Regions from separate parts of the Lysinibacillus sp. Bpr_S20 genome, predicted to be linked through region 1. Evidence: riboswitches for the same ligand, from Rfam matches in the RefSeq annotation. Region 1 holds a riboswitch; each other region holds the start of a gene.

Region 1 (8,171 bases):
CTAATAGTATCGGAATGTAGCTCAGCTTGGTAGAGCACTTGGTTTGGGACCAAGGGGTCGTAGGTTCGAATCCTGTCATTCCGACCATCTTTCCTTATTGTTGGGGCCTTAGCTCAGCTGGGAGAGCGCCTGCCTTGCACGCAGGAGGTCAGCGGTTCGATCCCGCTAGGCTCCACCATTTATATATTTCCGGAGGTATACCCAAGTCTGGCTGAAGGGATCGGTCTTGAAAACCGACAGGCGGGTAACACCGCGCGGGGGTTCGAATCCCTCTACCTCCTCCATTTTTCCGGGTCAGTAGCTCAGTTGGTAGAGCATTAGATTGAAGCTCTAAGTGTCGGCGGTTCGATTCCGTCCTGACCCACCATATGCGGGTGTAGTTTAATGGTAAAACCTCAGCCTTCCAAGCTGATGTCGTGAGTTCGATTCTCATCACCCGCTCCAAAAATAATGGGCCTATAGCTCAGCTGGTTAGAGCGCACGCCTGATAAGCGTGAGGTCGATGGTTCGAGTCCATTTAGGCCCACCATTATTCCGAAGTAGCTCAGTTGGTAGTAGCACCTGACTGTTAATCAGGTTGTCGCAGGTTCGAGTCCTGCCTTCGGAGCCACGGCCCGTTGGTCAAGTGGTTAAGACACCGCCCTTTCACGGCGGTAACACGGGTTCGAATCCCGTACGGGTCATCAAGCATGTTGCACATTAGTGCGACATGCTTTTTTTATGCCAACTATACTGACAACAAGATACCATTCATGAATGAAATTGTATCTCTAATTCCCAGGTAGTAACGTCTACTCTTAAATATTGAGATGGGGATAATGACTGAAGGCTTCTCTTGTCTATACTTGGGCATAGAAGTTAAAGCCTTTGACGGATGTCACGGAATCGGAAGGGATTTCATGTAGGGTGTTAGCCTAAAATCATCATATCCATGCGGTAACGGCTAATTGATTGTAACAGTAAAATGCCACGTCCTACGGCATTACCAAAATCAACGACATCGTGTCGATCCTCAATACAGGCTAAGCGAAAGGACAATTCCGGACGCAATTATGCCAAGATATAATTCATTAAAAAACCATGCTCAATAGTTTTTCCTCTGTAATTTCCTCTAATTTTTATAATGTCTACTCAAAATGGGAACCCTAATCCATAAATAAATTTAGAAAAATAAAAGAGATGATATTAAATATTGAACAAAGTATTTCATATATAAAAGATGTATGTTTTCTAGCAGATATTTTCGTGGTGAATATAGTTCTATTCCTCTAATATGAGGGTAGATGGAGGAATTCGATATGAATTTACATGAAGTACAGCAGTTTTTAGAACTTTATCAAGTAGAACAAAATAAGTCGAAAACATGGCTAGAAAATAAATTACAGCAAATTAAAACAGCAGGCGAATATATACCGACAACAGAAGAATTAATCTTTGGTGCACGAGTGGCTTGGCGCAATAGTAATAAGTGTATTGGTCGATTGTTTTGGCAATCGCTACATGTTGTAGATGCCCGTGATATTTCAAATGAAGAGGGTATCTTCACTGCTTTGCTTGAGCATATTAAGTATGCAACTAATGGTGGGAAAATTCGCCCAACAATAACGGTTTTTGCACCAGGGCGAGTTCGTATATGGAATCATCAGCTAATTCGTTATGCTGGCTATGAAACGGAGTCTGGGATCGTTGGTGATCCGCATTCAGTTGACTTTACAAAAGTATGTGAATCACTTGGCTGGCAAGGTGAAAGAACAGCCTTTGATATCCTTCCGCTTATTGTACAGGTGGATGGAAAGGAGCCACAGGTGTTTATAATTCCTGATGAATATATACTCGAGGTACCAATTCGTCATCCAGGATCTCCTCAAATAGAGAAGTTAGGATTGAAATGGTATGCAGTGCCGATTATTTCAAGCATGCGCTTCCAAATGGCAAGTATTGATTTTGAGGCCGCCCCATTTAATGGTTGGTATATGGGTACAGAAATTGGGGCACGTAATTTAGCGGATCAAGAACGTTATAATATGCTTCCTGCTATTGCAGAAATTTTCAATCTCGATACAACTAGACAGGCTTCTCTATGGCGTGATCGTGCATTAGTTGAGCTGAATATTGCAGTTCTACATTCCTTTAAAGAGGACGGTGTCAGCATTGTAGATCATCATACAGCTGCACAGCAATTTAAATTGTTCGAGGAAACAGAAGCAGCAATAGATCGTAAAGTTACAGGCAATTGGACGTGGTTGATCCCACCTCTTTCACCAGCTACAACGCATATTTTCCATAAGCCTTATGTTAATGTTTATAATACACCGAACTATTTTTATCAGAAACCAATGTATGAATAGAACTGTTTTATTTATATACTGAATGTTGTCTTTCGCAAATAAAAAAAAGCACTGGTTTGTTTAAAACTAGTGCTTTTTAACTTCTTTCAGAGGATATCCGAGCACCCGCTGAAAGAAGTTAAAGCCTCCGGCGGATATTAATTCACATATTCATTTTTAGAAGCTCTAAATGAACATATGAAGAGTATTAATACTACGATGACAAATAACCAACCCGCGGTATTCCAGCCGCCGAATAAATCATGCAAATAACCAAATAAGATTGGACCGATTGCGGCTAATAAATACCCTAATGATTGGGCAAACCCTGATAAATCAGCTGCCTCAAAAGCTGTACGGGTACGTAGTGTAAAGAACATCATTGCTAAAGCGAATGAAGCCCCTCCAGCTAAGCCTAGTAGCACCATCCACAGTACAGCGAGGCTCTTCCATTCCATCACTACTCCGATAAAGCCAACTAAGTAAAATACAGTAAACATTAATACGAGAGGTCGTTGAGATGTCATTTTACTAGCGATAATAGGCACCACTAAAGCCATTGGGACTTGTGAAAATTGCATGATGGAAAACATCCACCCTGCACGATCTGCAGCTAATCCTTGTGATATATATATTTCAGGAATCCAAGCGGCGGTTGTGTAGAATAATAATGATTGAAACCCCATAGCGCCCGTTACTGCCCAAGTAACAGGAGATTTCCATAATGGTGTACGTTCTTTCGTTGTTTTAACAGTCGGTTCAGGCTTATTAAATTTCAACTGCGGAATCCAAATTAAAATGGTTAACACGACAAGAACAAGTGCGATTGCCAGCGCTCCTTGCCAGCCAAGTGATGAACTGGCAACAGGATAGCTAATGCCAGCACCGAGTCCAGCTGTTAAATTCATCGACATTGTGAAAAATGCCATAAGTAAACCTACGTGATAGGGAAACTTTAATTTAAGTAATCCCGGAATTAGTACATTACCGAATGAAATGGCTATGCCGATTAACATAGTACCGACTATGAGTAAACTAGTTGTGCCAAGGGAGCGTAGTACAATTCCTAACGCTAAAAGAATAGTTGATAAAAATAATGTTATTTCTAGCCCCAATTTACGTGCGACAATTGGTGCGAATGGAGAAATGATTGCAAATGCTAGTAGTGGGATCGTTGTTAGAAAGCCCGCTAGTATATTAGATATGCCGAGATCTTCACGGATAAAGGAAATAATAGGTCCAACCACTGTTAGCGGCATCCGTAATGTCGAAGCAATACAAATTACGCCGATAACTAGTAATAAGGTTGTACCTTTCCAGTTAATTTTCCTGCTTGAATAAGTATCGGTATGTTCATGTGTAGTCAAGTAAATCCCCCCCTGTTAGAACAATTTTGATTGAATTACTATACTACTTTATCACACTAATCAAAATAGTGGAAAATTCACAAAATACCGAACATTGTTCGAGTTATTGAAATGGCATAGGTCGTATGTTAAACTAAAACCCATCATAAATTTAATATTTATATACCTCATGTTTATAGTGAGGTAGAGGTCGCGGTATTTAAGAGTATGCTAATGGAAATGACAAGCATTAGAGATATTAGTTGAAAGGAAATACTGCCGAAGTGTGAGGGGACTTGAAAACCTCATGCTGGGGCTGTCTCCGAAAGGAACAGAACTGTCACGTTTGAACAACGTGTTGAGCTATCATTTTGAAAGAACAGAGGATTTACTTAGCCATCACAGTAATGTTCATGTGATGGCATTTTTTTGCCTCTTATAAAAGGAAGGAAGCTATAACGTGAGTGAGATAAAAGTCAATCAGCTCGGTCATAAAGCGCCGAAGTTGAAAAAAGAATTAAAAAGCCGTCATATTACAATGATTTCATTAGGCGGTACAATCGGTACAGGATTGTTTTTAGCTAGTGGAGGTGCCATTGCGCAAGCAGGTCCTGGAGGTGCACTACTCGCCTACGCATTAATCGGTATCATGGTGTATTTTTTAATGACGAGCTTAGGAGAAATGGCAGCCTATATGCCATCATCGGGTTCATTTAGTACGTATGCTACCAAATTTGTAGACCCAGCTCTAGGCTTTGCACTTGGTTGGAACTACTGGTACAACTGGGCAATAACAATTGCGGCAGAGATTTCTGCTGTGTCATTAATTATGAAATATTGGTTCCCAGATAGCTCATCAGCACTTTGGACTGTTTTATTTATTGCGGTCGTTTTAACGTTTAATCTATTATCGGTAAAAAGCTATGGTGAAAGTGAATATTGGTTTTCCATGATAAAGGTTGTAACTGTCATTATCTTTATAATCATTAGTTTCTTAATGATTTTTGGTATTTTAGGAGGAAAAGCTCCTGTAGGCTTTACGAATTTCTTTATCAGTGATGGACCATTCCACGGTGGCTTCCTTGCTACATTTGGTATTTTCTTAGCTGCGGGATTCTCGTTCCAAGGAACAGAGCTACTTGGAATAACAGCAGGCGAGACAGATGACCCTGGAAAAAATATTCCGAAAGCAGTTAAGTCGGTTTTCTGGCGCATTCTTTTATTTTATATTTTAGCGATTGGTGCAATTGGCATGCTGATTCCATTTACAGACGCACGTTTGTTATCTGAAGATATTGCTGTGTCACCATTTACACTGGTGTTCGACCGTTTAGGAATTGCCTTTGCTGCTTCATTGATGAATGCTATCATTCTAACAGCGATGCTATCAGCAGGGAATTCAGGGCTTTATGCATCGTCACGTATGCTTTGGCAATTAGCGGTAGATGGACATGCACCGAAATTTTTCACTAAACTAAGTCGTCGAGGTATTCCAATTTATGCATTATTGGCGACTTTAGCAGTAGGCTGCCTAGCATTTTTAGCTTCATTCTTTGGTGATGGTGTGGTCTATATGTGGCTTCTAAATGCTTCCGGGATGTCTGGCTTTATTGCCTGGCTAGGAATAGCATTTAGCCATTACCGTTTCCGTCGAGCGTTCGATGTACAGGGCTTAGATCCGAAATTGTTGCCGTATAAAGCAAAGCTATTTCCATTCGGTCCGCTGTTTGCCTTTACGGTTTGTATGATTGTTGTTATTGGACAAAACTACAATGCCTTTATGGGTAATACAATAGACTGGTACGGAGTCCTTGTCTCGTATATCGGTATTCCACTGTTCTTGCTGTTATGGCTTAGCTATAAAATTAAGCATAGAACAAAAATGATTCCACTAGAGCAATGTGATTTAAAAGTCGAATAATTAATAAAAAAGCTGTCCTGTGAGTTATAAAAATGCTCGCAGGACAGTTTTTTTAGGTATGAAATATAGAAACCTCAGAAATTTGTATAGATAAAATTTATTTATTCAGATTTAAACGGAGGGTTTCTAGTTTCCAAAATTTTTGCCTACTTTTGGTGGTAAGTCCGGATGTGGTAGACTGTTGTATAAATGGCAATCAATAGATATGTTGGAAAGAGGTGCGTGAAGGTGCAAAAGCATATTTTATTAGTAGAAGATGACCAAGCCATTCGTGAAATGGTAGAAAGCTATTTAACGATGGAGGGGTTCCTTGTTACCTCTGCCGTAAATGGAGAAGAAGCACTACAAAATTGTTTAAACAATCCCTTCGATTTAGTAATTTTGGATATTATGATACCGAAACTTAATGGATTAGAAGTTTTAAAGATTGTACGAGAGCAAGCATCACTTCCGATTATCATTATGTCAGCTAAGGATAGTGATGTCGATAAAGCGTTAGGCCTAGGGTTGGGGGCAGATGATTATATTGCCAAGCCATTTTCGATGCTGGAATTTTCGGCGCGTGTCAAAGCCGCAATTAGAAGAGCTACAAAATACGCCAATCAAGAAGAGGATAAGAAAGATATAGTAGAGGTAGACAACTTATTGATTGACCTTGTTAATTTTTCGGTAGAGAAGAATGGACAAATGCTAAAGCTAACGTCGAAGGAATTTGCCATCTTAAAATTATTTGTAACAAATCGTAATCGTGTTTTTACAAAGCAGCAGATTTATCAATTGATTTGGAATGATGCTTACTATGGGGATGAAAACATTATTAATGTACATATAAGAAGATTACGTGAAAAAATTGAAGACGATCCATCCAATCCGCAATATATTAAAACGCTTTGGGGCATCGGCTATAAATTTGAAGGGTAAACGCTATGATTATATTTTTATTACTGATAATGGTGTTACTCGTAGGAATTATTATTTTTCAGGTGAGAGCAAAAAGGCAACAGGACGCTACGATTCAATACATGCATCAAAAACTGCAAGTAATCATTGATGAACAATCGAACGAAAAGATTTTAGTGTCGACGGTCAATCAGGAATTGCAGCAGCTACTTATTGTGATGAATGCGTTGTTAGATCACAATCAAAAAGTGCGGGCAACACATCGAAAAATGGAAAGCTCCATGAAAAAAATGCTGGCCAATATTTCGCATGATCTTAAAACGCCTTTAACAGTTGTACTAGGTTATTCGGAAATGCTGCAGCTTAATCAGTCACTTAGTGATGAAGAGCGGCAAAGGTTACTCATTGGTGTTCATTCTAAAACATTGGAAGTATTAAAAATAATTCATACATTTTTTGACCTGGCAAAATTGGAGGCAGGAGATACAGATTATCCAATGACGAAAATTAATGTAGGTGAAATTTGCCGAAAAAATATTTTATCATTTTACGATATGGTCACGTCTATGGGATTAGAGATTGATATAGAAATACCAGAAATGTCCATGTATGCCCTTGGTAATGAAGAAGCGTTAGATAGGGTACTGAATAATTTATTGTCAAATGCTATTGCCTACGGTGCTGCAGGAAACATCATTGGGCTCACGGTAAGAAATGATGATACTACTATTTTTATTGATGTTTGGGATCGTGGTAAGGGGATTGACGAATATCATATTGATAATGTTTTTGAAAGATTGTATACGCTTGAGGATTCTAGAAATAAATCCTTTCAAGGGAGCGGTCTTGGCTTAACGATTACAAAACGTCTTGTAGAATTAATGGAGGGCTCTATCCAGCTTTCTAGTATCCCATATGAGAAGACTATTTTTACAGTTTCTTTAAAACGAATGACATACTGAGCAGCCGCGCTTGTAGAGCAATTTTATGGCTTTACAAGCTTTTCTTCTGCACTTAAGAAATTTGTAAGAATCAAGTAATAAATTAGAGAGCTTCATTTTTTATAATAAGGATAGCTAAATTTAAGGGAGAGATCTACATGACATATATTGTGAAAACAAATCAGCTTACAAAGGTGTTTGAGGGAAAAGAAGTCGTTTCTGCTGTGACTATGCATGTGAAAAAGGGAGAGATTTACGGGTTTTTAGGTCCTAATGGTGCCGGAAAAACGACAGTCATGAAAATGTTAACAAACCTTACGAAGCCAACGAGTGGAGATATTGAAATCTTTGGTGAAAAATTAATGGACCGCTCATACGATGTGCTAAAAAGGATGGGAACGATTATCGAATACCCGATTTTTTATGAAGATTTAACAGCAAAGGAAACATTAGAATTACATTGCGAATATATGGGCTATTATGACAAGAAAGAGATAACCCATGTTCTAGATTTAGTAAAGTTAACAAATACAGAGAATAAGCGTGTGAAAGACTTTTCTCTTGGAATGAAACAACGATTGGGTATTGCACGTGCAATTATTACGAAGCCGGAATTACTTATTTTAGACGAACCGATTAATGGACTAGACCCAGTTGGCATTAAAGAGCTTCGAGAGCTATTTAAGATGCTTTGTAAAGAGTATGGAATTACGATTATTATCTCTAGTCACATTTT
Region 2 (8,171 bases), on a different contig from region 1:
TATCGTGGCAGCAATTTTTATTCAATATTGGTTGCCAGATTATCCAATTTGGATACTTGCGTTATCTGTTTCGATTTTAGTTACAGCCATTAACTTGCTATCAGTGAAAGTTTTTGCTGAAACTGAATATTGGCTAGCGTTAATTAAAATTACGGTTATTGTGGTGTTCATCATAGCGGGATTAATCTTATTGCTAGTTACTTTTGGTAATCATACAGCTGTTGGTTTTTCTAATTTAACGGAGCATGGTGGTTTCTTCCCGAATGGATCAATGGGGTTGATTGCTGCAATGCTTGTAGTTATTTACTCTTATGGAGGCACTGAAATTATTGGTATTACATTAGCTGAAACGAAAAATCCTGAGAAAGTAGTGCCAAAAGCTGTTCGCAGTACATTAGTACGAATTGTGACTTTTTATTTAGTGCCTTTCTTTATTATCGTCAGCTTGATTCCTTGGAATGAAGTAAATGGGGTGCCGGAAAGTCCGTTTGTAATGGTTTTTAAAATGGTTGGGATTCCTGGCGCTGATCATATTATGAATGCTGTTGTTTTACTTGCCATTATTTCATCAATGAACTCAGGACTATACGGTTCATCCCGCGTTTTGTATACACAAGCTGTGGACGGTCGTGTTCCTAAAATCTTTGCCCATTTATCGAAAAGAAAAGTTCCGGTATATGCCATATTAATGTGTACTTTAGCTTTATATATGGCCGTAATATTTTCTTTATTTGCAGGAAGTAAAACCTTTGATTTCCTAATGGGCTCACTTGGTTATACCGTGTTATTTATTTGGTTAATTATCGCGATTGCGCATCTGAAATCGCGTAAAAAACAGCCGGAAAAAACAAGTACCTATGCAGTAAAATGGTACCCTTATACGACTTGGATAGCTATTATTGCGTTAAGTGCCATACTGATTGGGATAATTTTTACAACATCTATTATCGTAACAGGTATTACACTAGCCATTTATCTCTTTATTACGTTAACTTATGTCTATAAAGGTCGTTCTCAAGAAAATGAAGCTAAATAATAAAACAACTTGTTGCCTTTTTCGACCTTATTTTTCATAAATTTTGCATACTAGGCAGATTGTTCGCTCAACAGAATTTATCCATGCTATACTACAAGCATAGTAAGTTTAAGGAGGATTTCAAATGGCAATTGTACATGCAACAGATGCAACTTTCCAAGACGATATTAAAGAAGGGTTAGTACTAGTTGACTTTTGGGCAGCTTGGTGCGGACCTTGTAAAATGATTGGACCAGTTCTTGAAGAAATGGATGCTGCTGGTAGCGCAGCTAAAATTGTAAAAGTAGATGTAGATAACAACCAAGGTACTGCAGCGCAATACCAAATTATGTCTATTCCATCATTACTATTATTTAAAGATGGTGAATTAGTAGACAAAACTGTTGGTTTCCAACCAAAAGAAGCGTTAGAAGCATTTATCGCAAAACATGCTTAACTTCTTTCAATAGAAGTCTCCCACCTCTACATATGGTGAGATGAATGCGAATTTAAGTTACTTTTCAGGGGTCCAAAAACTCGCTGAAAGAAGTTAAAGCCTCCGGCGGATGTCACAGAATCGGAAAGGAGTGCTTTGTTTAGCATAAAGCCGATTCCGGACGCAATTATGCCGAGGCATAATTGATTCTGTAAGAAAAAAAGAGTCAAGCCATCAATATGATGTGCTTGGCTTTTTTTCGTTATATAATAAAAGAAAAAGGAGGCAGGTAGGCGATGAATGATTTAATGAAACGAAAGCTTGAAATTTTACCAGATCAGCCTGGCTGCTATTTGATGAAAGATCGACAAGGAACAATTATTTATGTCGGGAAAGCAAAAGTGCTGAAAAATCGAGTACGCTCTTATTTTACGGGTACGCATGAAGGGAAAACACAGAGACTTGTAGGCGAAATTGAAGATTTTGAGTACATTGTGACATCCTCCAATATTGAAGCTTTAATTTTAGAGCTTAATCTAATAAAACTACATGATCCGAAGTACAATATTATGCTGACGGATGATAAAACGTATCCGTATTTAAAAATTACAAATGAAAAACACCCACGACTTATTACAACACGAAAAGTGAAAAAGGATAAGGCAAAATATTTTGGCCCGTATCCAAACGCGTATGCAGCAAGTGAGACGAAAAAGTTGCTAGATCGTTTATATCCTCTACGAAAATGTGTACAACTTCCTTCAAAGGTTTGTTTGTATTATCACATGGGGCAATGTCTAGCTCCTTGTGTGAAAGAGATTGATGTTGAAACTTACAACGATATGATTGAGGATATGACAAAATTTTTAAATGGTGGGGTTGAGGAAGTTAAAAAAGAGCTAGAGGTAAAAATGCTAGCGGCCGCGGAAAACTTAGAGTTTGAGCGTGCAAAGGAATTTCGTGATCAAATTGCATATATCGATACGGTCATGCAAAAGCAAAAAATCGTATCAAGTGATACAACTAACCGCGATGTATTTGGCTATGCAGTCGAGAAGGGCTGGATGTGTGTTCAAGTTTTCTTTGTCCGTCAAGGAAAGCTCATTGAGCGAGATGTCTCGATTTTCCCGATTTATCAAGAGGCAGAAGAGGAGTTTTTAACGTTCGTTGGACGATTTTATGACAAGCTTGAGCACATTAAGCCTAAAGAAATCTTTATCCCACAATCTATTGATGCGGAGATTTTAACGGAACTATTAGAAGTGAAAGTACTGACACCAAAACGTGGGCAAAAAAAAGAGCTAGTTGAATTAGCAACAAAAAATGCTGAAATTGCTGTAGCAGCGAAGTTCCAGCTTATTGAACGTCAGGAAGAACGGACAATAGGAGCATGTGAGGCGCTCGGTGAAGCTATGGGTATTTCTGCGCCTTTACGGATTGAAGCTTTCGATAACAGTCATATGCATGGGACAGATGCTGTTTCTGCAATGGTTGTATTTATTGATGGAAAACCTGCTAAGAAGGAGTATCGAAAATATAAAACACGCACAGCTGCCAAGCACGATGATTATGGGGCAATGCAGGAAGTTATCCGTCGTCGTTACACACGCGTATTAAAGGAAGGTCTACCTTTACCAGATTTAGTACTAATTGATGGTGGGAAGGGGCAAATGGAGGTCGCGCGTGAAGTATTAGAAGATGAGCTCGGTCTTGTCATTCCAATTGCCGGATTAGCAAAAGATGACAAGCATAATACGTCACAGCTCCTTTTTGGTGATCCACCTGAAGTAATTGCGTTAAAGCGCACAAGCGATGGATTCTATTTACTACAACGAATTCAGGATGAAGTACACCGCTTTGCGATCACCTTCTTACGACAGCAACACGAAAAGCATGCTATACAGTCTGTCCTTGATCAGATAGAGGGCGTTGGTCCAAAGCGAAAACAGCAATTGCTCAAGCATTTTGGCTCTGTCAAAAAAATACGTGAGGCAAGCATACAGGCATTAGAAGAAGCAGGGATACCTACTAATCTAGCTAACAATATCTATGCTTACTTTCATTCAGCAGATAGTTCTTTGTAGCAAAAATGAAGCTGTAGCTACAAAGAATTACTGAAATAAAGCAAAGCGATAGTGTCAATTACGCGAAGGAAAAAATTTCAATAAGAGACATTGTCAAAGGATTAGACATATGCTAAGGTTGTATATAACATTGATTTAGCAATGTTATATACAACACCTTAGTTTTTTAGTTACTTCTATATATAAAATGGGAATTTTTCCACTAAGGTTCAATTAAATACGTTCACTATTTAGTGATGATAGAGGTGCAAGGTTCAAGAGTAGTGCATTAGAGGACGGACAAGTCCATTGAAAATGTATAAAAGGGGAGCTTGCCGAAGTAGAGCATCGTTGTTTCCGATGCTGTGCTGGTTTTACATTTAAGAGATGTAAGACTGTCGATTCTAAACCGTTTCGGAGGGCTATCACACATGCGCAAGTTACTTTTATTGTACATGTTATAAGCAGCTTTCACGTTATGTGAGGGTTGCTTTTTTTAGTTTTCTAGAGACAACTTTTCGTACTGTTAAGGAATGATGCCGGAAGATTTCCCTTATTATCAAGGCACTATATTGGGCTTATAGAAGTAGCGTCAATGCCAAAGATCCATACTAAAATCTGTTCTTGATAATAAGGGACGGAAGTATTAGGAACTGAGAAATGTGAGTGCTCATGATGCTTTGCTTTTACAGTGCTATTTTTGTGAAGATCCGCAAAGGTCTAGCTACTTTAAACGCAATGAAATGATGGATGACAAAGGAGAATGATACAGATGGTGAGAATTGTGATGAAATTTGGAGGTGCGGCATTCGCTTCAACAGAGCACATTCAAAATGTTGTGAAAAAGGCGATTGCAGAAAAGGAAAAAGGTTTCGATGTTGTCGTTGTTACGTCAACAATGAGGAGTGTGGCTGAAGAAATAGCGAAAATGGTCCGTAATCTATCGGACAATGCTTCTAAACGTGAACTAGACGCACTATTTTCAACAAGCGCTCAATTGGCAAGTTCGTTAGTGGCACTTGCTTTGCAGGAAGAAGGATATAATGCAGTGTCATTAACAGGCTGGCAGGCTGGTATTCAAACCGATGCTCTGTATGGTCATGCACGTATTGATGAGATTGATGTTAGTCGACTAGAAGAGCATTTTGCACAGGGACAAATCGTCATCGTAGCTGGGGAACAGGGGATCGATAATTTACGGAATATTACGACGCTTGGTAAAGGTGGAGCGGAAACGGCGGCTATAGCGATAGCAGCAAAATTGAAGGCAGAGCGCGTAGATATTTACACGAATGTGGACGGAGTCTATACTGCTGATCCAAGTCATGTCGCTGGGGCGCAAAAGTTAAAAGAAATTTCCTATGATGAGATGCTGGAGCTTTCAAACTTAGGGTCACAAATTATGCACCCACGAGCTGTAGAGTTAGCAAAGAAGTTTCAAATCCCAGTTATCATTCGGGCGAGCGAGAGAGATACAGTAGGTACTTTATTGAAGGAGGAAGTTGAAATGGAGAAAAATTTAATGGTACGTGGTGTTGCCTATGAGTCAGACGTTATTCGCTTAACGGTTGGTTATGATGCTTATTCCAATGCTTCGTTAGCAGATATGTTCACAAAACTTGCTGAAAATCACATAAATGTTGATATAATCGTACAAGCAATAATTGATGGCTTAAAGCCGACTGTATCATTTACGATTTTGAAAGAGGAGTTTGCAGAAGCTTTACGTGTCCTAGAAGATAGCAAATTATCGCTAGGGTTCAGTTTTGCTGATTTTGAAATCGGTTTGGCAAAAGTCTCTATTATTGGTTCGGGGATGGCATCTAATCCAGGGGTGGCTGCGCGCATGTTTGATCGTCTACGTCGAGAAAATATCCCTGTAAAAATGGTAAGTACATCGGAAATAAAAGTGTCTGTAGTTGTACCCCAGGACGACATGATTCGTGCAGCAAATGCATTACATGATGAATTTAACCTCTTTCAGGAGATGCTTTTGTAGCGAATTTCAACCAATGTTTTATGTACCGAAAGCCCCACCACTATGGCGTTTTACATAATATTGAAGAGGGTGTGTCAGTAAATGGCACATTCTTTTTTTGTTCACATCAAATTTACTATTTTATGCAATTCTATTGTTATATAATAAAATGTGACATGTTTTACCAAGGGGAAGGTGGGAGTTTGTATGGTATTATTCGGTTTATTTCAAAAGTCAGTGGATGAAAGCGTTGAAACAAACAATGATTTAGAAATACAAATATTAAAAAAGCGAATTCTAGAATTGGAACTTGAACAGGAAAGTATTGATGTGAAAAATGCGATTTTAGACTTTGTTCTAGCACATATGGAGTTAATTAATTTTCAAACGGCTTTAAAGGTTCAGAATGTTTCAATGAGTGTAGGGGAAATTTCAGCAATGAGTGAAGAAATGTCGTCAAATACAGAAGAGATGCTTTCGTCTGAGCAAAATGTAAATGCAAACATTCAAGAAATAAAACAGCATTCGTTATTACTTGTAGAAGAAATGGAATCGTCCATTACTAAAGGTGAAATGGTTCAGGAGTTGCTGACTAAAGGAACTCATTCAACAGAGCAGTTGTATGATGAAATGACCAAAATGGATGATATCGGTAAAAGTGTAACTGGGATTGCTGATCAAACACAACTTCTATCGTTAAATGCATCTATTGAAGCCGCACGTGCTGGTGAACATGGTAAGGGCTTTAATGTTGTCGCGATGGAGGTAGGAAAGTTAGCAAGCAGCTCGAAAGGTTCATTGCATGAAATGACGAAGATTAGGTCAGTCATTGATAAGAAACTACATAATACAATAACCAATATCAAACAAGTCGAACATTATTTAACTGACTTTTTAAGTATTATGAAGGACAATATTGCTAACTTGACTGTCACAAGTCAAAATATTGAGGAAGCTGCAGATGGCATCCATCAAATAACAGCCGCATCAGAAGAAAATGTAATTGCTGTAGGCCGATTAGCGGAAACAACGACGGAATTATTACATACTAGTGATTTCTCAGAAATCATACAAAATCAAGTATCTGAAATGTTAAGAGCTATTGCACCAACAATCCGAAAGCCTTCAGAGCAAACGGTAGTTAGCCAATTGGCAGCAAGGTTAATGGATCATGCTAGCTTTTTACGTAATGCTATTCAAAAGGCTGGTCATAAAGAAACAATAAAAACGCATCATCAGTGTCTATTTGGGAAATGGTATTATGGTCATTTTGAGGAATTTCAACATTTACCGGAATATCGGCATATAGAGCAACCTCATGAATTAGTACACATGGCCGCACAAAAATTAGTGAATGAACTATCAATCATTAACTTAGAGGAAATGATTCAACACTCGTTAAATATTTTAGAAGCATTTATTTCGTTAATAGATGTGCTTTTAAAAGAAAGACATGCACAACTATGAATAGAAAAAAGGATTGTCATCCACGATTTGGAATGACAATCCTTTTTGTTTTATTCTGCGGGAACGGTGTTCATGATTCGTTCTTTGACGTCCCATTTTACTGTAAACATAACGTTTTGGTGCTTTTCACGTTTTTCATCATAGCATTCTGTTAAATAACCTTTTGCTTGCTGGATTTGTTCAGCTATAAATCCTGCTTCAAGTCTAAAACTACGAAGACCGATTTGTAACAGGTCTGGATCATTTGTTAGCTGGAATATACGTCCATCCTTCGATTCTTTGATGAGCTCTAAATTACCCCAACAGGCATCTGCGAAAAATGCGATAAGCTCTTCTTGATTTTTACAAGGGAACTTCCGAGCAAGGTCTTTTCCTGCCCAATAAAGGACATCTCCTTCATGCTTACCAAGAATGGAAGATAAAATATAATCGCGAATTATCTCATAGCCAAATGCTGAGATTGTAGGAGATGAAGTGTTTAACATTGAAATCCTTCTTTCTTAGAATTTTCTTGAAATTTGACACTGATAAAGTAAAGATAGATTTTTCGAGAAAAAACGACGCGTCATGTACTAGAATGTTACTTTAATAAGGAATATGAAAAACTCTAAGTTGCCTTGACGCTCGTAGATCTTGAGAGTACAATAAACATGTCATAATATTGTACCATGATGAAATACACAGTCAATGAAGTATCAGTTACAAAATGATGACTTCTTTTGTTGTGCTATTTTAAGTACTAAGGGGGGTAACAGTCTTGTCGAAAGATCGAGAGTTTTTATGGCGTCGCTTACATTCTCTACTTGGTATCATTCCAGTAGGTCTGTTTTTAACGATGCACCTGTTAATTAACTTTACAGCAACAGGCGGAGCAGAAAATTATAACGCAGCTACCGCAAATATGGAAAAGATTCCATTCCTTATCCTAGTTGAATGGATTGTCATCTATATTCCATTAATGTTCCACGCATTCTATGGTGTCTACATTGCATTCACTGCTACACCAAATACAGGACGTTTCAGCACATACCGTAACTGGATGTACTCATTACAACGTTTCACAGGTGTATTCCTAGTGATCTTCATTGCATGGCATATTTTCCAAACTCGTATTCAAAAAGCACTTGGTACAGAAGTTGATTACGACATGATGGCGAATATTGTTTCTAATCCATTCATGCTTGGATTCTACATTGTTGGTATTATATCAGC
Region 3 (8,171 bases), on a different contig from region 1:
CAATCCCCTCATCCCGATATCATTCTAAGAAGGAGATAAAATCCTTCTGCCATAAAATGGCCCTTAAATACAAATAGACGCATTCCTTATTATAATGCGCCCGATTGACATCATATTTATCTATTCAAGCGAAGAATTATCTTCAAACAGTTTTTTACTTCAGCTAACGCCCTGTCGAGCCCAAATGTTTTTATTATATCTTTAACTTCTTATGGATTATTTTTTGGCTATCTCATCCGCCTCAAATCCTTCGATATACAGTACCAGCTATATTATCCTGAATATTTATAAGGAATTCCTGTATTAAAATAAATCAGCTACCTAACATCGATAAAAATTACCAACGTTAAATAACTGACTTATCTTAGAAATTTACGCTAAGCTCTTTCGGTATTTTATAAATCCGTAAAAGTTGGTGGTTTCTTTTTGAAGCCTTTCGTCGTAATGAAAACATAGATAAAACCAATTGCAAGCCAGATAAAGCCTACCTTCAATGTCATCGGTGATAAATTAATAAATAAGTAGAAACAAATACCAAATCCTAGTCCTGGAATTAATAAGTATCGAATTATTTTCATTTCTTTTTTACGGAAGAAGTAATACACAATCACTGACAAATTGACAAACATAAATCCTGTCAGGCCTCCAAAGTTCATTAATTCTGCTACAAAATTTATTGATAAAAACAGCGCTCCTAAAACACTAATCACACACAACAATAAAATATTGTATACTGGTGTTTGATATTTTGGATGTAAATGTGTGAAATACTTTTTCGAAAGTACCTCATCACGCCCCATACTAAACATTAAACGAGATGCACTGGCTTGTCCTGTTAAACCAGCTGTCACTGTCGATACAATAATCGCAACCGTATAAAGAGTTGCAAGAATTGCACCACCTGCTTTTTCCGCTACATCAAATAAAGCCGTATCAGCTGAACTAAAGTTTGTAACATCAGGCCATACGAGCTGAGCTACGTAAGCTTGCACAATAAAAATAAGTCCTCCGATTAAACAAGCTAAAATAGCTGCCTTCCAAATATCCTCTTTTGGATTAACTGCCTCTTCTGAAAGTGTTGTAATCGAATCGAACCCTAAAAATGAGAAGCAGGCCATTGCTGCACCAGAAATAATTGCAGACATAACGAATTTTTCATCGTTGAAAAACGGCACAACAGTAAAGAGCGACGTATCACTTTCCCCACCGACAATTGCCTTTACACATAAAATCACAAAAATAACGACTACAATTCCCATAAACATAACGAGGATTTGATTTGTTTTTGCTGCGATGCCAATACCTAGAATATTGACAGTAGTTATAATACCTGCAATTAATAACACCCATACCCAATACGGAACAGATGGCATTAATGCATTCGCATAGGAAGCACCTACCATGAATACAATGAGTGGCACTAAGACATAATCCATAAACATTGCCCAACCTGCAAAAAAACCTAAATGCGGATTGATGGCACGTTGGGTATATGTATATGTTGACCCCCCATTTGGAAAAACAGCAGCCATTCGACCGTAACTATATGCAGAAAACATCATTGCAACCATCGCAATCAAGTAGGCTAATGGCAACATCCCACCTGTAGACTCTGCTGCAAAGCCATAAATATAAGCTGGCGCAATCGGTGTCATAAAAGCAATACCATAAATGACTAAATCTTTTAATGTTAAAACACGCTTTAACTGTGGTGTATGATCATTTGGTGTTTGACTCATAGACCATTTCCTCTCACACTTTCGTAGGTTCGCGTTTTGATAGTTCTTCCGTTACTAACTCAATTACTTCATCTGTACTCATCACTTGGCAATAAATTTGATTCATAATCATAATTTCAGCATCATGAAGCTGTTGCGTTGCAGCTGTACATGCATCTTCAACTAAAATAACTTCAAAGCCTGCGTCAGCTAAGCTTCGAACTGTTGAAGCAACACATTGATCTGTGACAACACCTGTACAAACTACTGTTTCAATGCCCATATTACGCAGTAAAAATTCATAATTCGTACCACTTAATACGCTATCTGTCGTTTTATTTACAACAATTTCGTCATCAAGAGGCTTTAATTCATCCACCATCTCCGCTCCTGGGTCACCGATTGGCAATAAAATATTGTTCCATCCTGGCCGGCGTTGTACAGGAGAACGATCTCGTCCATCTTTATGATGGCAAGCAATGCGACCAAATGTTACTTCTAATTTATTAGTACGGAAAAAATCTAAAAGCTTTTTATTGTTCGGGATCGTTAAATTGTCGATACGATCAAAAAAGTATTCCCACTGATCAAACATGCCCTTTTCTCTTGCAATCTGCGCGTCTAATCCGTCTCGGCTAATAAACTGATGTTGCATGTCTACTATTAGTAATGCTGTTTTATCTGGGTTCACGTTTATTTTTTGACCGTCAGTCGGTAAAAATTCATAATATAATGTTGATGTATTCTCCATAATATCCCCTCCAAAATACCTCAAATTCCAAAATGTAAAGACAAATAAAAAACAGACTCTTCGTGCAAAAAGAATCTGTCTAACACAAAAATGACCTACTCATTTCTAGAAACTAAAATGAATCGACCATTTAAACTTCCCACCGTTTGTCTAAACAGAGATAGCACAACTTCATAAACACGTATGTTTACGAAGACAGTCCTGCAACTATTCGCTACAGACCCAGTATATGATGGCGAGAACTCATCACATACTTCGGCGACACTTCCTTCTATCTAACTTCCTCATCTTCTCGGACTCCATTAGGTACTGTTAATTGCCGCGCCTCTACCTCACTATCAGAAAAGTGAGGCTTATTTAAATATTTGAAATAATTATATTATTCCATTTTTTATATGTCAACTTTATAATCTACTATATTTTATAAGACTTACTGCACACAACCACAAAAAAATGACCATCAAACACTTTAAACAATAACTATTTACAATAATGAAGAGAGAGGTATACCCCCATGCAATTTTTTTAAAATTTTGTCCTATAGAAAAAATCATCTAACACATAGTAAAAAACTTCTCAGAAAAACAAGCTTCTAATTAAGTAGTCTATTAATACACAAAAAATGCCTTACTTATATTACCAGCTATAAGTAAGGCACCTCTAAAATTATATTCAGTTTTATTCATATATTAAACAGTAATAAAAGGTCTCAGCAGCCGCACAACCACCTTCTGTTCATTCTTAATCCTCAGATTCTACTCGATTATTTAAGTAATCTCGTATTATCCATTTTAAGAGCAAACTAATTAAGATAAGATACCCAACCAACTTCGGATACGTAATGGAAATCATAGAATTTTGTATTAATAACGTGCCTAAAAGTAAAACGAGAATGGTAAACCAATATATGAGATTTCCTGCAAATAAGGCATTATCTCGCGTACGTTGGTCATGCTGAAGATTGATTTTATTCCATTTCCCTTTTCTATGAACGTCAAGACCAAATGTAATCAGGTGAATTGTTGCTAAAATAGCAATGATCAATGTTAACTTAGAATGTGAAATGAAGAAATAGCTAATAAACAAATACAATGGAATCCCTATACGCAAAATAAAGTTTGTTCGATACGATACATTCATTTTATTCTTCTCCTTCAATCCAAAATAATTTTTCAAGTGGGCATTCTAAAACAGTTGCTAATTTAATAGCAGTACCAATAGATGGTTCATATCGTTGTTTTTCAATCGCTATAATCGTTTGTCTTGTAACAGAGATACCTTCAGCTAATTGGTCCTGTGTTAAGCCTTTTTCTTTCCTAAATTCTTTGACTGAATTTCGCACCCCATGCTTCATGAATTACATCCTTCCTAAAATGTAATGTATACATTACATAATATAATATTAAAAAATCTAAAATGTAATGTCAACATTACATTTTGAGTTTCCTCAATATTGTGCAGCAATCGGTCCATATTATTGAATAACATTTTTTTGGAAGGCTACCAAACAACGCTCTTGGAATATTAATTCTCCTATTGAGCAATCCAAAAGAGTATAATAGTATTTGTTAGAAAATTCAAACTTTTGATAAATAGGATGTGTTAAAGATGTGGGAACAAAAATTAATTGAAACACCAAGAGGAACTTTCGAATATTTTGTAAAGGGAAGCGGCGAGCCACTTGCCATTACACATTTTTACATGGCTTTTAATGAAAAAGGCAATTGGTTTGCTAATCCGTTCACAGAGTATTACCAAGTCTTTTTAATATTGGTTTGCTAATCCGTTCACAGAGTATTACCAAGTCTTTTTAATTAATGTCCGGGGAGCAGGTAATTCAGCTGTAGTTGAAGCAGATGAGCAAATGAATTTAGAAGAAATTATTTTAGATTTAGAAGCAATTCGTGAAGCTTTACATATTCCTAAATGGGCTTTTGCAGGTCATTCAACAGGTGGCATGCTCGCCTTGCAATATGCTGTATTAAAACAACAATCTCTAACAAAATGTATCTGTGGTTGCAGTGCAGCAAGTAAAGCTTACGCAAGTCATCCAAATAGCATTTACTGTCCTGAAAATAAAAATTTCAGTCGTATTATCGAAATTATGGAAAGTTTAAATAACAGCAAAACGCCTCAGGAAAAACGAAAAGAACTAGATTTTGAATGGGCACTTATGTCATTTACCAGCAAAGAAAAATTAAAACATGCTCTGACAATACCGACTAGTGGACGTACTGTTGGTCGCACACTAGATTACTTTAGAAAAGTTGCAGTAAAGTCATTAGATTTGCGTAAAGAACTACCGACAATTCATATAGATACATATGTATTTGGAGGGAAATATGACGCGCAATGTCCGGTTGAATTTAGTTACGAAATTGTTGACCTTATTCCTACGTCTGAATTAACTATCTTTGAACAATCGAATCACTATCCATTTGTTGAAGAAGAGAAAGTATTTATGGATTTTGTTAAAGAGACTACCAAGACACTCAAGCATATATAATATATAAATTAAACGTTTCCAAATAAAAGTTAGGGAATCCCCTTCATTCAATTGAGTAAGGAATGCTCTATAAACCGAACAGGAACTTATTACATATACAGAAAAGCCTCCAGTTCCTTCAGCTTCCGTGTCGTCATGGACACCCTTGCTCTTGGCTAACCTCTTCGTCTGTCTTCAAGGTTCTGAATATACAAGTCAGGCGCACAAATACAAATATGCGTACAGTGCCGTACTGAACTCATTTTTAACAAGCTACCTAATAAAATAATCGTTTCTAACTTCTAAGGGTCCCTTCAAAATGGATTGGTAGGTGAGGGATAAATGCCTGTAAAATCCGGCTTGTTGAAAATAAAGGCTGTTTTCTCAAAGATTGTTTCTGTAAAACATAAAGACAACTAACCGGATGAAGAAGAGAAATTTCCTGGGAGAAGGATGCATCCATTTAAAGCAGAAAACGGCAGTAACAAAAAAAGAGTTAATCCAACGAAGATAGGAAATTAACTCTTTTTTTACTATAAATCTTGAAGTTCATTAACAGTGACAAATTTATAACCCTTATTTGAAAGTTCCTGTAGTATACCTTCAATTGTTTGGAGCGCTTTGCCCGTTTTATCATACATTGGATGCAGTAAGATAATCGAACCAGGTTCAATATTCTCAGTCACATATTTTACTTTGTCAGAAACCGTTGTGTAAAAAGTATCTGGTTCAAGGTTCCAAGTTATCGTTTCTCTTTTATTTTTATTTAGATAATACGGCAACCCTATCAGCTTTTTCCCATTAGGTGGCCGAACATCAATTTCACCTTCGTAACCTGTATTTCGAATCAATTGATCTGTCTTTTCTATTTCATCTTTGTAATAAGAGGGTGTTTTGAAAATCATCCGATTATGCGAATAGGTATGATTCCCAATTTGATGTCCTTCTTCTGCAATTCTTCTTGCTTCCTCTGGAAATTTTTCTATTTCTGCACCTATAAGAAAAAAGGTAGCTTTAGCATTGTACTCTTCTAATAGCGGCAATATCTGATTTGTGTTATCCGCTGGTCCATCATCAAAGGTTAAAGCAACTACTTTTTGATTCGTCTCTACTTGGTTGGTTAAGCCCCCAAATAACTGATACGTCCTAGAATTCATTAATTTATAAGTGCCTAGTAGTAGAAGGAAAATTAAGAGAATCCCTATCCCAATCAATACCAACTTCTTTTTCATAGCAATCCTCTTTCCATTCAGGAGTTTTAAAACCGTTTACCATTTTATCAAAAAGCGTTAGTCCTTCCAAATCAAAGGCAACAGTAACAGTCAAAAATATTCTGTATTCTTTTCTTCGTCAAAAATCCAATTTAGAAAGCTCTCCCGAATACTGTTCTCCCTACCTACTTTTTGTTGAGCAGTATTAAATAAAATCATTTTGAAATTAAGGCTATTTCAGAATTCCCTTATTAAACTATCCTACCCTGTTAGTGCAAAATGAAAGAAGCAGTGGGATGAAGAAAGCCCCACTGCTTAAGTTTCATATGAATACAAAAGAAAAATTTAATATTTAAAGTGAAGAACATACCCCTGTAGTTCATCGGCCAGATCAAGTAGACCTTTGGCTGCAGAAGCCATGTCCTGCATGGAGGATAATGTTTGTTCAGTTGAAGCCGCAACTTCCTCAGATGCAGCAGCATTTAACTTCGCGTGATCCGATAGCTCAATCGCAGTGGCAGACACTTCTTCAACCACTGCAGACATTTCTTGAGCAGAGGCAGAAATCCCCTCCATTTTTGGTGCCATATTTCGAAGACTTTCTATAATACTCTTAAATTTTTTACTCGTATCCTCGGTTAATTGTAAACCATTTTGAACATCTACTGATGCTTTCGTCATTGTTTCTACAGATTTAGCGGTATCTTGCTGAATACCTGTTATGAGCGTGGAGATTTGTATAGCTGATTGCTGAGATTGCTCTGCTAATTTTCGAACCTCATCGGCCACTACTGCAAAGCCTTTCCCTTGTTCTCCTGCACGCGCTGCCTCAATCGCGGCATTTAGCGCAAGTAAATTGGTTTGGTCCGAGATCGCACTGATCATCTCTAAAATTGAGCCAATTTCTTTTGTTCGGTCATAGAGTGTTTTGATCATTGTATCTGATTGCGTAACAGATTCATGAATAGAAAGCATTTGGTTCACCGTTTGTTCTACAGATTGACCGCCCGCTTCTGCTAATTGAATAGCATTACTAGATAGGTCTGAAACCTGCATAGAGCTATCAGCAACGTCAACGACTCTTTTAGCGATTTCCTCAATAGAAAGAGCATTTTGGTCAATACTAGTTGTTTGTTTTTCCGTACTAATAGCTACCTGCTGCATAGCTTCTGTAACCTGCTCGGAAGCCTCAATATTTTGCTCTGCATTACCAGATAAATCTTGTGCGGATTTTTGAACATGCACAGCACTTTGATCGACATTTCGGATTAATTTCTTTAAGTTCACCTTCATAGAAATAAAGGCTTCCCCAAGCTGTCCAATTTCATCCTTAGAGTGAACTTCAATAAACTCGGTAAAATCTCCGTCACTAATTTTTAATGCGCTATTTTGCAGCAATTTAAGCGGACCGACAATAGATTTAATCATGAAGATTATAAAAATAATACCCAAAATAATGGAAACAACGATGATGATTAAGGCGATATGAAACGTGGATGTGGCAGTTTTTGTCGCCTCTGCAGTAAATACTGTTCCAATGACCTTCCATCCTGTAAGTTCATTTGTGACAAATTGTAAATGGCGGTCACTCTCTTTAATGGTACCTTCACTTTGTTCAAAAATTTTAGGAATATAATCTTCTGTTGCTTCAGTGCCGCTTTCTTTATCCCGCTGAGAAACATATAGCTTTTCATCATCTATGATGGAGGCAAAACCAGTTTCTCCAATCCGTGCCTCTTGTGTAATAGCACTTAGAGCAGATATATTTAAATCAACGGCAATGACCCCAGATTCATCCGGAAGAAGCTGCATGATTGTGACAACCAAGTGATTTGAGACTATTGATATATATGGAGTAGTAATAGATGCATGCCCTTTATTTTCAATAGCCTCTTTATACCAAGGGCGAATACGAGGGTCAAAATCACTGGGATATTCTTGAGCAGGTTCATCTATTAATCTTCCGTCAGCTGTACCTATGTAAAGCAGTTCCACCTCTGGATGCG
Region 4 (8,171 bases), on a different contig from region 1:
AGATTGACCGGAACGACGGAACGGACACAAAGCGACGGAAACAGCAGCAAGAACGACGGAAAAAAGAGTTAAAGCGACGGATAGAACAGCCGAAGCGACGGAAAGATTGGCCGGAACGACGAACAGGCACGAAGCGATGAAAAGAAAAGTCAAAGCGACGGATAAAACAGCCGAAGTGACGGAAAGATTGGCCGGAACGACGGAACTGATACGAAGCGACGGAAACAGCAGTAAGAACGACGGAAAGAAGAGCCAAAGCGATGGATAAAACAGCCGAAGCGACGGAAAGATTGGCCGGAACGAGGAACTGATACGAAGCAACGGAAACAGCACTTAGAACGACGGAAAGAAGAGTCAAAGTGACGGATAAAACAATCGAAGCGACGGAAAGATTGACCGGAACGATGGAACGGACACAAAGCGACAGAAACAGCAGCAAGAACGACGGAAAAAAGAGTTAAAGCGACGGATAGAACAGCCGAAGCGACGGAAAGATTGGCCGGAACGACGAACAGGCACGAAGCGACGGAAAGATTGATCGGAACGACGGAAAGAAAAGTCAAAGCGACGGATAAAACAGCCGAAGTGACGGAAAGATTGGCCGGAACGACTTGAACAGGCACGAAGCGACGACATACGCTTTTATTGAAATCTCATGGCTAAGCGGAGTCATCATTTTCAACATTGTAAGAGTGTATATTTGGCTATAAAATAGATAAAAAACCCTAATATTGTAATTAGTCTGAAAAGTAATAAAATTATCTTGACGAATAAGTTACTTTTATAGTAGTATCTTAATATCAATTAAATAAACAAACCTCACATTTATCCTATTGTGAGGTAGAGGCGCGGTATTTATTAGTTCATTGTTGAGTACAAGCAAGCGAAGACGCAATGAAGAAGGAACTATCGCCGAAGTATAAAAGGAGCTCGTACTTTTATGCTGGGTCTGCAGTGAATAAGTGCAGGACTGTCCTAGTGAATTATTTTCCAGGTTTACTAGGTTGTGCTATCTCGGAATGATGGAATTATAGTGAGGATTTGGGCAACTGTTAAAAAAAGTAAGACCTAAGTTCAGTACTTAGGTCTTTTTTTGTACAGTTGTCTTATTTTTTTATAGAAAAGGGGAATATTTGATGAAAAGAAAATTGTTAGTATTTATGTTGGCCGTAATGACCGCAATTTTGCTCGCAGCTTGTGGTACGAGTGACAAGAAGGATACGACATCATCTAGTAAAGGCACTGCAAGTACTGATACAAAAGAGGGTGGCGTTCAATTCCGTATTGGGATGGAAGCAGGTTATGCTCCGTTTAACTGGACGCAGCAAGATGATGCAAATGGCGCAGTAAAAATTGCCGATAATGCAGAATATGCAGGTGGCTATGATGTACAAATGGCCAAAAAAATAGCGGAGGGCTTAGGAAAAGAATTAGTGATCGTAAAATTAGAATGGGATGGTTTAGTACCAGCTCTACAATCAAATAAAATCGATGCAATCATTGCTGGTATGTCACCTACCGATAAGCGTAAGCAAACAATCGACTTCACAGAAAACTACTATACATCTGATTTTGTCATGGTTATTAAAAAAGGAAGCAAATATGAAAAAGCAACATCCATCCAAGATTTCTCTGGAGCTAAAATCACATCACAATTAAATACTTCTAACTACACAGTTATTGATCAAATCAAAGGTGTAAAAAAACAAACTGCAATGGATAACTTCCCAGCTATGCGTGTAGCTTTAGAAGCTGGAAAAATTGACGGCTATGTAGCAGAACGTCCAGAAGGTATTTCGGCTGCTGCTGCAAATGATAAATTTACGTATGTAAAGTTTGAAAAAGGCTTCAAGACAGATATTTCAAATACATCAATCGCAGTTGGTGTACGCAAAGGTGATGCAGATCTTGAAAAAATCAATGACATCTTAAAAGGTATTTCAGAAGATGAGCGCCAAAAAATTATGGAAGAAGCCATTAACCAACAACCAGCAGCTCAATAACATAAACTTACATGCACGGGCTATTTGCTAGTCCGTGCAATCACAAAATCTCTCAAAATATTTAATAATGTCTTAGCTAAAAGTTTCATAAGATACTGTAACAAACAAGCAACACGACGTGGTTAGGAGGAACATCATGAGTCTTGAATGGATTATTTCTATTGTTGAGAACAACTGGCAAATGTTTTTACGAGGTACTTATTATACATTACTTATTTCAATTAGTAGTACAATTATTGGTGCACTTATCGGATTTTTCATTGGAATTATGCATACCATCAAAGTTCGTAAAAAGGGTGTAAAATTTTATTGCTTAAAACTCATTAATTTTATACTTACTTGCTATGTCGAATTCTTCCGTGGTACACCAATGATTGTACAAGCAATGGTTGTATTTTTCGGATTAGATATAGCATTTGGTATTGATATGCATTTTATTACAGCAGGTATTTTAGTGGTTTCACTCAATACGGGTGCTTATATGGCAGAAATCGTGCGTGGCGGTATTGTTTCCATTGATCAAGGGCAGTACGAGGCTGCATCGGCCATTGGTATGAATCATGTTCAAATCATGCTACATGTTGTTTTACCACAAGTTGCCCGAAATATATTGCCGGCAACAGGTAACCAATTAATTATGAACATTAAAGATACAGCCGTTTTAAACGTTATTGGAGTTACAGAATTATTTTTCCAAACAAAGTCAATTGCAGGGAATAACTTTCGTTATTTTGAATCCTTCTTTATAGCTTGTGTTCTTTATTTCATCATGACATTCACAGCATCAAGAATTTTACTGTATATTGAAAAACGACTGGATGGACCAGATGCCTATCAAAAAGAACAGAGAGAAGCAATATAGGGGGACGAGTAAATGACAGTTATTAAAATAGAGCACTTAAGTAAATCATTTGGTCGTAACGAAGTGTTAAAGGATGTAAATTTTCAAGTAGAAAAAGGCGAGGTTGTGTGCTTGATCGGTTCTTCAGGATCTGGTAAATCAACATTATTACGCTGCATTAATTTACTGGAAACCCCAAGTGGCGGCCAAATTATATATAAAGGTGAAAACATTTTAGATGAAAAGCATAATATCCAGGAATATCGTACACATTTAGGTATGGTATTTCAACAATTTAACTTATTCAACAATCATAATGTGCTTAAAAATTGCACAGTTGGTCAAATGAAAGTTTTAAAGCGTTCGAAGGTTGAAGCAGAGGAAGTTGCTTTAAAATATTTGCAAATTGTAGGTATGGATCAATACGTTAGTGCAAAGCCACGACAACTTTCTGGTGGTCAAAAACAGCGGGTAGCGATTGCGCGAGCATTGTCCATGAGCCCGGAAGTCATGCTGTTTGATGAACCGACGTCAGCCCTTGATCCAGAAATGGTAGGTGAAGTGTTGAAAGTAATGCGTCAGCTAGCTGATGCCGGGAATACAATGTTAATTGTTACACATGAAATGGAATTTGCTAAAGAAGTAGCAGATCGTGTCGTCTTTATGGATAAAGGTGTTATTGTAGAGGAAGGGTCACCTGCACAGGTTTTAATCAACCCTCAACATGAACGGACAAAAGAATTTTTAAAACGAACATTAAAATAACTTGCAACTAGCAATCAAAAAAAGTGAGTCCAAATTAATGGGCTCACTTATTTTCTAGAATTCCATTCTGCGTATAAAATAAAGCAAATTGCAAAGGCAACGGCCAGTATAAAAAACCATTGCGGTACACCACCAAAGCTCATATATTAACACCTCTAGTAATTTTTTATGAAGGATATGGGTATAAAACGGATAGTTCTGGAGAAAATATGGTCTTCTATGGTTTTTTTCTCCACAAGCGTACAAAAATATTATAAAATAAGTTGTAGACATTACATAGTGCTAGTAAAGAGAGGTAGAGAGATTATGTTACATTTAAAATGGAAAGATGCACCGACAGTACGCACAGTTACTTGCAAGCATACAAATGCATCAAAATATTTAGTTTCAAACGTATTAACAGTAGGGAAACAATATGATGTAAAAAATGAAACAGAAGAATTCATTTTTATTATCGATAACACTGGTAATATTGGTGGTTACTATAAAGATTATTTCGAATGAAAAAGCTGTCATGAAGATAAACAATACGTCCCGGTGTTGAATAGTACTGGCACAATTAATTCATTCCTTTAGTCGATATGAATAAAAATAAAGGGTGGTTCAGATGATTTCTGAGCCACCCTTAATTGTTGGAAAAACAGAATCATGATCGCTTTGTATTCTTTAATTCAGCTACTTCTTGCAGATGCTGTTTTTCTTGTTCGGTAGCTGTATGAAGAGCAAAGACGTCTTTAATTGCTGTTTTAAGCTCATGCTGTGTTTCTCTAAATTTTGATACTTGTTGTTCAAAGGAAGGGCTTGTGAAACGATCGTTTGTACGAGATAATCGTTCTTCAAGTTGCGCGTAGTGATGATCCATGTGCATAGATAACATCATAGCTAATTGATTTTTCCAAAGTGGAATAAGGGTGACGATAGAAAATTCAATTTTTTCAGCTAGTGTTTGGTTGGACTGCTGAATCATGCGTATTTGTGGCGCGGTTTGTAAGGCAACCTGTTGCGATACTTGTAAGTCATAAATACGTTGATCTAGACGTTCAATTTGAGCGGCAAAGTCATTAAGCTGTTGGATAGCTAGTGGCTGTTTGTTTGCCTGTACATGCATCACTTTTTCAGGAAGCTCCACCTCAATAGCTTGTTGCTTCTTCATTTGACCTGCTGCAATGGCAGTCGCTAACTCTTCAAAAAATCCTCTATTATGTCCATAAAGTCCTTCTAGCATTTCTATATCTTTTATCATTTGCAGCTGGGCACGTTCAAGCTGAACACCAATTCGCTCTACTTGGATACTAATACGTTCAAACTCCGTTAATGTTTGCTTCACAGTAGGTTCAATTTTTCCAAACATTTTTTTTAAAAAGGACTGTTTTTTTGGCTCTAATGCGTTAGGATCTACACGATCTAACGTTTGCATTAAAGAGTCTAGCATTTGACCGATTTTTGAGACGTCTTTCTGTTTTACTTGTGCAAGCATTCGATCGGCAAATTGAGATACTGATCGTTGTGAATCTTGCCCTAAAGACAGGATTGACTCGAAGTTTGTCAGGTCGAGCTGACTGGCAAATAGAAGTGCACGACTTTGTGCAAGAGGCGATAGCGTTTCATACGTCGCCATCGCCTCATTATTTGTAGTTGTTTCTAAATAAGATTGCACAAGGGGGGAAACACCTTGTAGTGTATTTAATTGAAATGCGTGTTCATTTGCTGTCACTTATCATCGCCTCGCCATTCCAATCGTTTTTTTCGTCTACTATTGGAGCGATTCGCAAATTCGATTTCCATTTGAAGATGGTCGATATCGTTGGAAAGCGCATCCTTTAAATCAACCTGAATCGTATCATTTAAATCAGTAAGTGTTTCTCGTGTCTGTGATAATGTAATTTGAATTTCCTTATCCTTCACAGGCTGCCTCGATAACATCGTATATTTATCTGTTAATTCTACAGCAGAAGGGAGGTGTGCATAAAAAAACTGTTCTACATTATAAAATTTTTGCGGATCTGTTTTAACAATTTTTACGATATTTTTTGAAATTCGTGTCATTTCGAGCAATTGCTTAAATGCAGAAACAGAACGTACACGTAAGTAGTTTTGACTTAATGTTTGTATGTGTTTATTGGCTGCTTTTAGTTGTGTTTCAATATGTTTGTATTCTTCTTTTGTTATACCTACTAATTGCATGAATTTCTTTTTCTGTCTATATTTCAACACTGCAGTACTCGCAGCGTATGTTCCAGCAAACAATAATCCACCAAGGAAGAATCCTGGATTTGCTGCTATGGCTGTAATAGAAACAGTAGAGAGAGAAATTAAGAAGCTAGCGGTATGTCTAGAGAAAAACTTTCCGACACTAAGCATGTTTCTTCCTCCTAGCATTTAAATATGTCTATATTCTTATACGAAATAATCGACATAAAGTTTCAATGAAAAATGAAACCTTACATAAATTTTACTGCTATTTGTAAAGTTTCTCAATGATATTACATTAGAACAAGAAATTCCTTTGCTTTTATTTAGGAAGAAAAGAAGTCAGATCTTGCTATTACATCTATAATGGCCAATTGCCGATCTTCACAATGTGATTAGCGCATTCTTCACAAGTGGTAGGTCAAACATTAGTATTGTTTTTTCATCTGTTGTTGATTCCTCGCCATCAGTTTTCTTGCTAAAAATAATAAGCGTATTCGAGAGTTTATTCTCAAAATACGCTTACATAATTAATCGTTAATGATCCTAATGCTTCCTTAATCGACGTTCTTGAATTTATAGAGATCTTTTAATTTTATTTCTTCGGTATTATTTTTAAATTGAATTGTTATCTTGTCCGCATCCGTTAATTGTTTTTTTTCGCCGTTGTTGAGTAATAAAGTATTTTCATCTAAGAAAGTGTAAGTGATGTTAACACCGTCTTTATAGGACATTGCTACTTCAGAAAATAAATTCAGTTTTTTATCGACTAAAATATTCCAATTTTCATAAATGATAATATCATCTGTATAATTATTATTCCTTGAATTTTTCACAGCTAAAAGGTATCGGTTGTTACTTTTCGTTTGGTATGTCAAGGTAACTGTTGTTCCATTTTGTTGAATGTTTTTTTCCACATTATTTTCATCTGCTATCCACATATGGACAAAAAGAAAATAATAACTCATAGATAAAATAATAAAGAAAGCAAGTAAGGATCCTGCGACCATAAAAATTTTTCTTCTATTTTTAGAACGCACCTTTTTAAAATAATCAATATTTTCCTTTTCCTTATTATGTACATGTGTATTATCTACAAAAAGACCTTCTTGCATTTCCGTTACATATTTTTTGCATTCTTCACATTCCATCATATGTTTTTCCATCTGTCTAGTAGTTTCTTCGCTAGTCAACTTTTCTATATAGCTGGGTACTAAATCTTTAAAAATATTATGGTTCATATCTGATAACATCCTTTCTTAATTCTTGTTTTGCACGATAAAAAGTAACTCTTGCCCAATTTTCAGTTTTTCCAACAATGGAGCCGATTTCCTTAAAAGAAAGATCACCTAATAACCGTAAGTAGAGTATTTCACGCTTTTTTTCACTAAGTTGATGAGCTTGCTTAAAAAAATTTACCTTATCTTCATTTCTAAAAAACTCTTCTTCTAAGTTGGAGGTTAATGTTTTCATATCATTTAATGACTCTGTTAGTTGATGTCTTTTTTTATCATGATTCAATTCTTGTAACCAAACATTTTTTGCGATAGAACATAGCCATGTAGAAAATTTCACAGTTCCATCATCATGAAATTTGTGTATAGACTTAATCGCTTGATAGAATGTCTCCTGAGTTAACTCTTCAGCAATTTGATGTTTATTAGTTAAAGTCAATAAATATCTAAAAACAAAATCCCCGTATTCTTGGTATATATTATTTTTATTCACAGTTTACCTCCCTTCAAATGAAATTAGATTACTTTAAATAGCTTGAAAAACCCCAAATAAAGTTCGGTCGGTTGATCAATATAAGAAAACGGCATGTTTTTAAGTCAAGCTACTTAAAAAGTTAATCATTCATATATCCAAAATTTCATTGATTCGTTACAGTTTTTATAAAAATTCTTTACCTTTTTGTCTCTATCAAGTCTACTTAATTTTTTCCTACGAATAATCATTCGGTTCATTGAAATAAAATACCCATCTATCAGCATAATAGATAGATGGGTATTAACAACTAAAGATTCTACTTATTGAATTTAAGTTTCAGTAATAAAAACGGCCTTAAGCATTTTGGTAATTTGCTAACATAATCATTGGGCGGCAAACCCCAACTCTTCTGATTTTAAATTCATCCTGTCTATCATCATTTTAGTATTATTTGAAATGTATTCCATCTAGAATATATATAAATCAAATAGTAATACCTTTTGTTATATTTTTCAAATGGTGACACATCATCCCGTTAACATAATGATTGGTATAGGAGTGCGTACGATCTTTAATTTTGATAAGGCCCTTTGACTTTTATTTACCTTCGTAGTTGAAAGATAATTTTGAACATTCTATAATTGTAAATAACAGGTATTTAA

What was found. Region 1 has a riboswitch for lysine ahead of MWJ95_RS24135 (amino acid permease). Riboswitches for the same ligand answer to the same signal wherever they lie in the genome.
Region 2: it holds a riboswitch for lysine, as region 1 does, so the genes downstream of both, MWJ95_RS11985 (aspartate kinase) here and MWJ95_RS24135 (amino acid permease) in region 1, are expected to answer to the same signal.
Region 3: it holds a riboswitch for lysine, as region 1 does, so the genes downstream of both, MWJ95_RS19650 (cysteine hydrolase family protein) here and MWJ95_RS24135 (amino acid permease) in region 1, are expected to answer to the same signal.
Region 4: it holds a riboswitch for lysine, as region 1 does, so the genes downstream of both, MWJ95_RS18935 (transporter substrate-binding domain-containing protein) here and MWJ95_RS24135 (amino acid permease) in region 1, are expected to answer to the same signal.

Annotation. Positions count from the first base shown of each region.
Region 1 covers NZ_JALNLQ010000022.1:1,413-9,583, reverse strand. Annotated here, with positions in the region: tRNA gene MWJ95_RS24185 (tRNA-Pro) at 11-87, shown strand; tRNA gene MWJ95_RS24180 (tRNA-Ala) at 103-178, shown strand; tRNA gene MWJ95_RS24175 (tRNA-Ser) at 192-284, shown strand; tRNA gene MWJ95_RS24170 (tRNA-Phe) at 292-367, shown strand; tRNA gene MWJ95_RS24165 (tRNA-Gly) at 371-444, shown strand; tRNA gene MWJ95_RS24160 (tRNA-Ile) at 453-529, shown strand; tRNA gene MWJ95_RS24155 (tRNA-Asn) at 534-610, shown strand; tRNA gene MWJ95_RS24150 (tRNA-Glu) at 612-683, shown strand; gene MWJ95_RS24145 (nitric oxide synthase oxygenase) at 1,299-2,348, shown strand; gene MWJ95_RS24140 (CynX/NimT family MFS transporter) at 2,486-3,694, opposite strand; lysine riboswitch at 3,871-4,047, shown strand; gene MWJ95_RS24135 (amino acid permease) at 4,134-5,594, shown strand; gene MWJ95_RS24130 (response regulator transcription factor) at 5,823-6,515, shown strand; gene MWJ95_RS24125 (sensor histidine kinase) at 6,521-7,456, shown strand; gene MWJ95_RS24120 (ABC transporter ATP-binding protein) at 7,594-8,171, shown strand, end outside.
Region 2 covers NZ_JALNLQ010000004.1:212,396-220,566, forward strand. Annotated here, with positions in the region: gene MWJ95_RS11970 (amino acid permease) at 1-1,036, shown strand, start outside; gene trxA (thioredoxin) at 1,161-1,472, shown strand; gene uvrC (excinuclease ABC subunit UvrC) at 1,748-3,535, shown strand; lysine riboswitch at 3,768-3,947, shown strand; gene MWJ95_RS11985 (aspartate kinase) at 4,287-5,513, shown strand; gene MWJ95_RS11990 (methyl-accepting chemotaxis protein) at 5,700-6,959, shown strand; gene MWJ95_RS11995 (YslB family protein) at 7,010-7,444, opposite strand; gene MWJ95_RS12000 (succinate dehydrogenase cytochrome b558 subunit) at 7,717-8,171, shown strand, end outside.
Region 3 covers NZ_JALNLQ010000010.1:7,975-16,145, forward strand. Annotated here, with positions in the region: gene MWJ95_RS19645 (APC family permease) at 396-1,739, opposite strand; gene MWJ95_RS19650 (cysteine hydrolase family protein) at 1,753-2,469, opposite strand; lysine riboswitch at 2,623-2,807, opposite strand; gene MWJ95_RS19655 (hypothetical protein) at 3,211-3,609, opposite strand; gene MWJ95_RS19660 (helix-turn-helix transcriptional regulator) at 3,611-3,823, opposite strand; partial or broken gene MWJ95_RS19665 (alpha/beta fold hydrolase) at 4,078-4,975, shown strand; gene MWJ95_RS19670 (polysaccharide deacetylase family protein) at 5,488-6,186, opposite strand; gene MWJ95_RS19675 (methyl-accepting chemotaxis protein) at 6,511-8,171, opposite strand, start outside.
Region 4 covers NZ_JALNLQ010000009.1:52,127-60,297, forward strand. Annotated here, with positions in the region: lysine riboswitch at 834-1,020, shown strand; gene MWJ95_RS18935 (transporter substrate-binding domain-containing protein) at 1,137-2,003, shown strand; gene MWJ95_RS18940 (amino acid ABC transporter permease) at 2,140-2,865, shown strand; gene MWJ95_RS18945 (amino acid ABC transporter ATP-binding protein) at 2,878-3,609, shown strand; gene MWJ95_RS18950 (DUF6501 family protein) at 3,916-4,113, shown strand; gene MWJ95_RS18955 (toxic anion resistance protein) at 4,256-5,323, opposite strand; gene MWJ95_RS18960 (5-bromo-4-chloroindolyl phosphate hydrolysis family protein) at 5,320-5,970, opposite strand; gene MWJ95_RS18965 (zf-HC2 domain-containing protein) at 6,357-7,040, opposite strand; gene MWJ95_RS18970 (RNA polymerase sigma factor) at 7,030-7,527, opposite strand.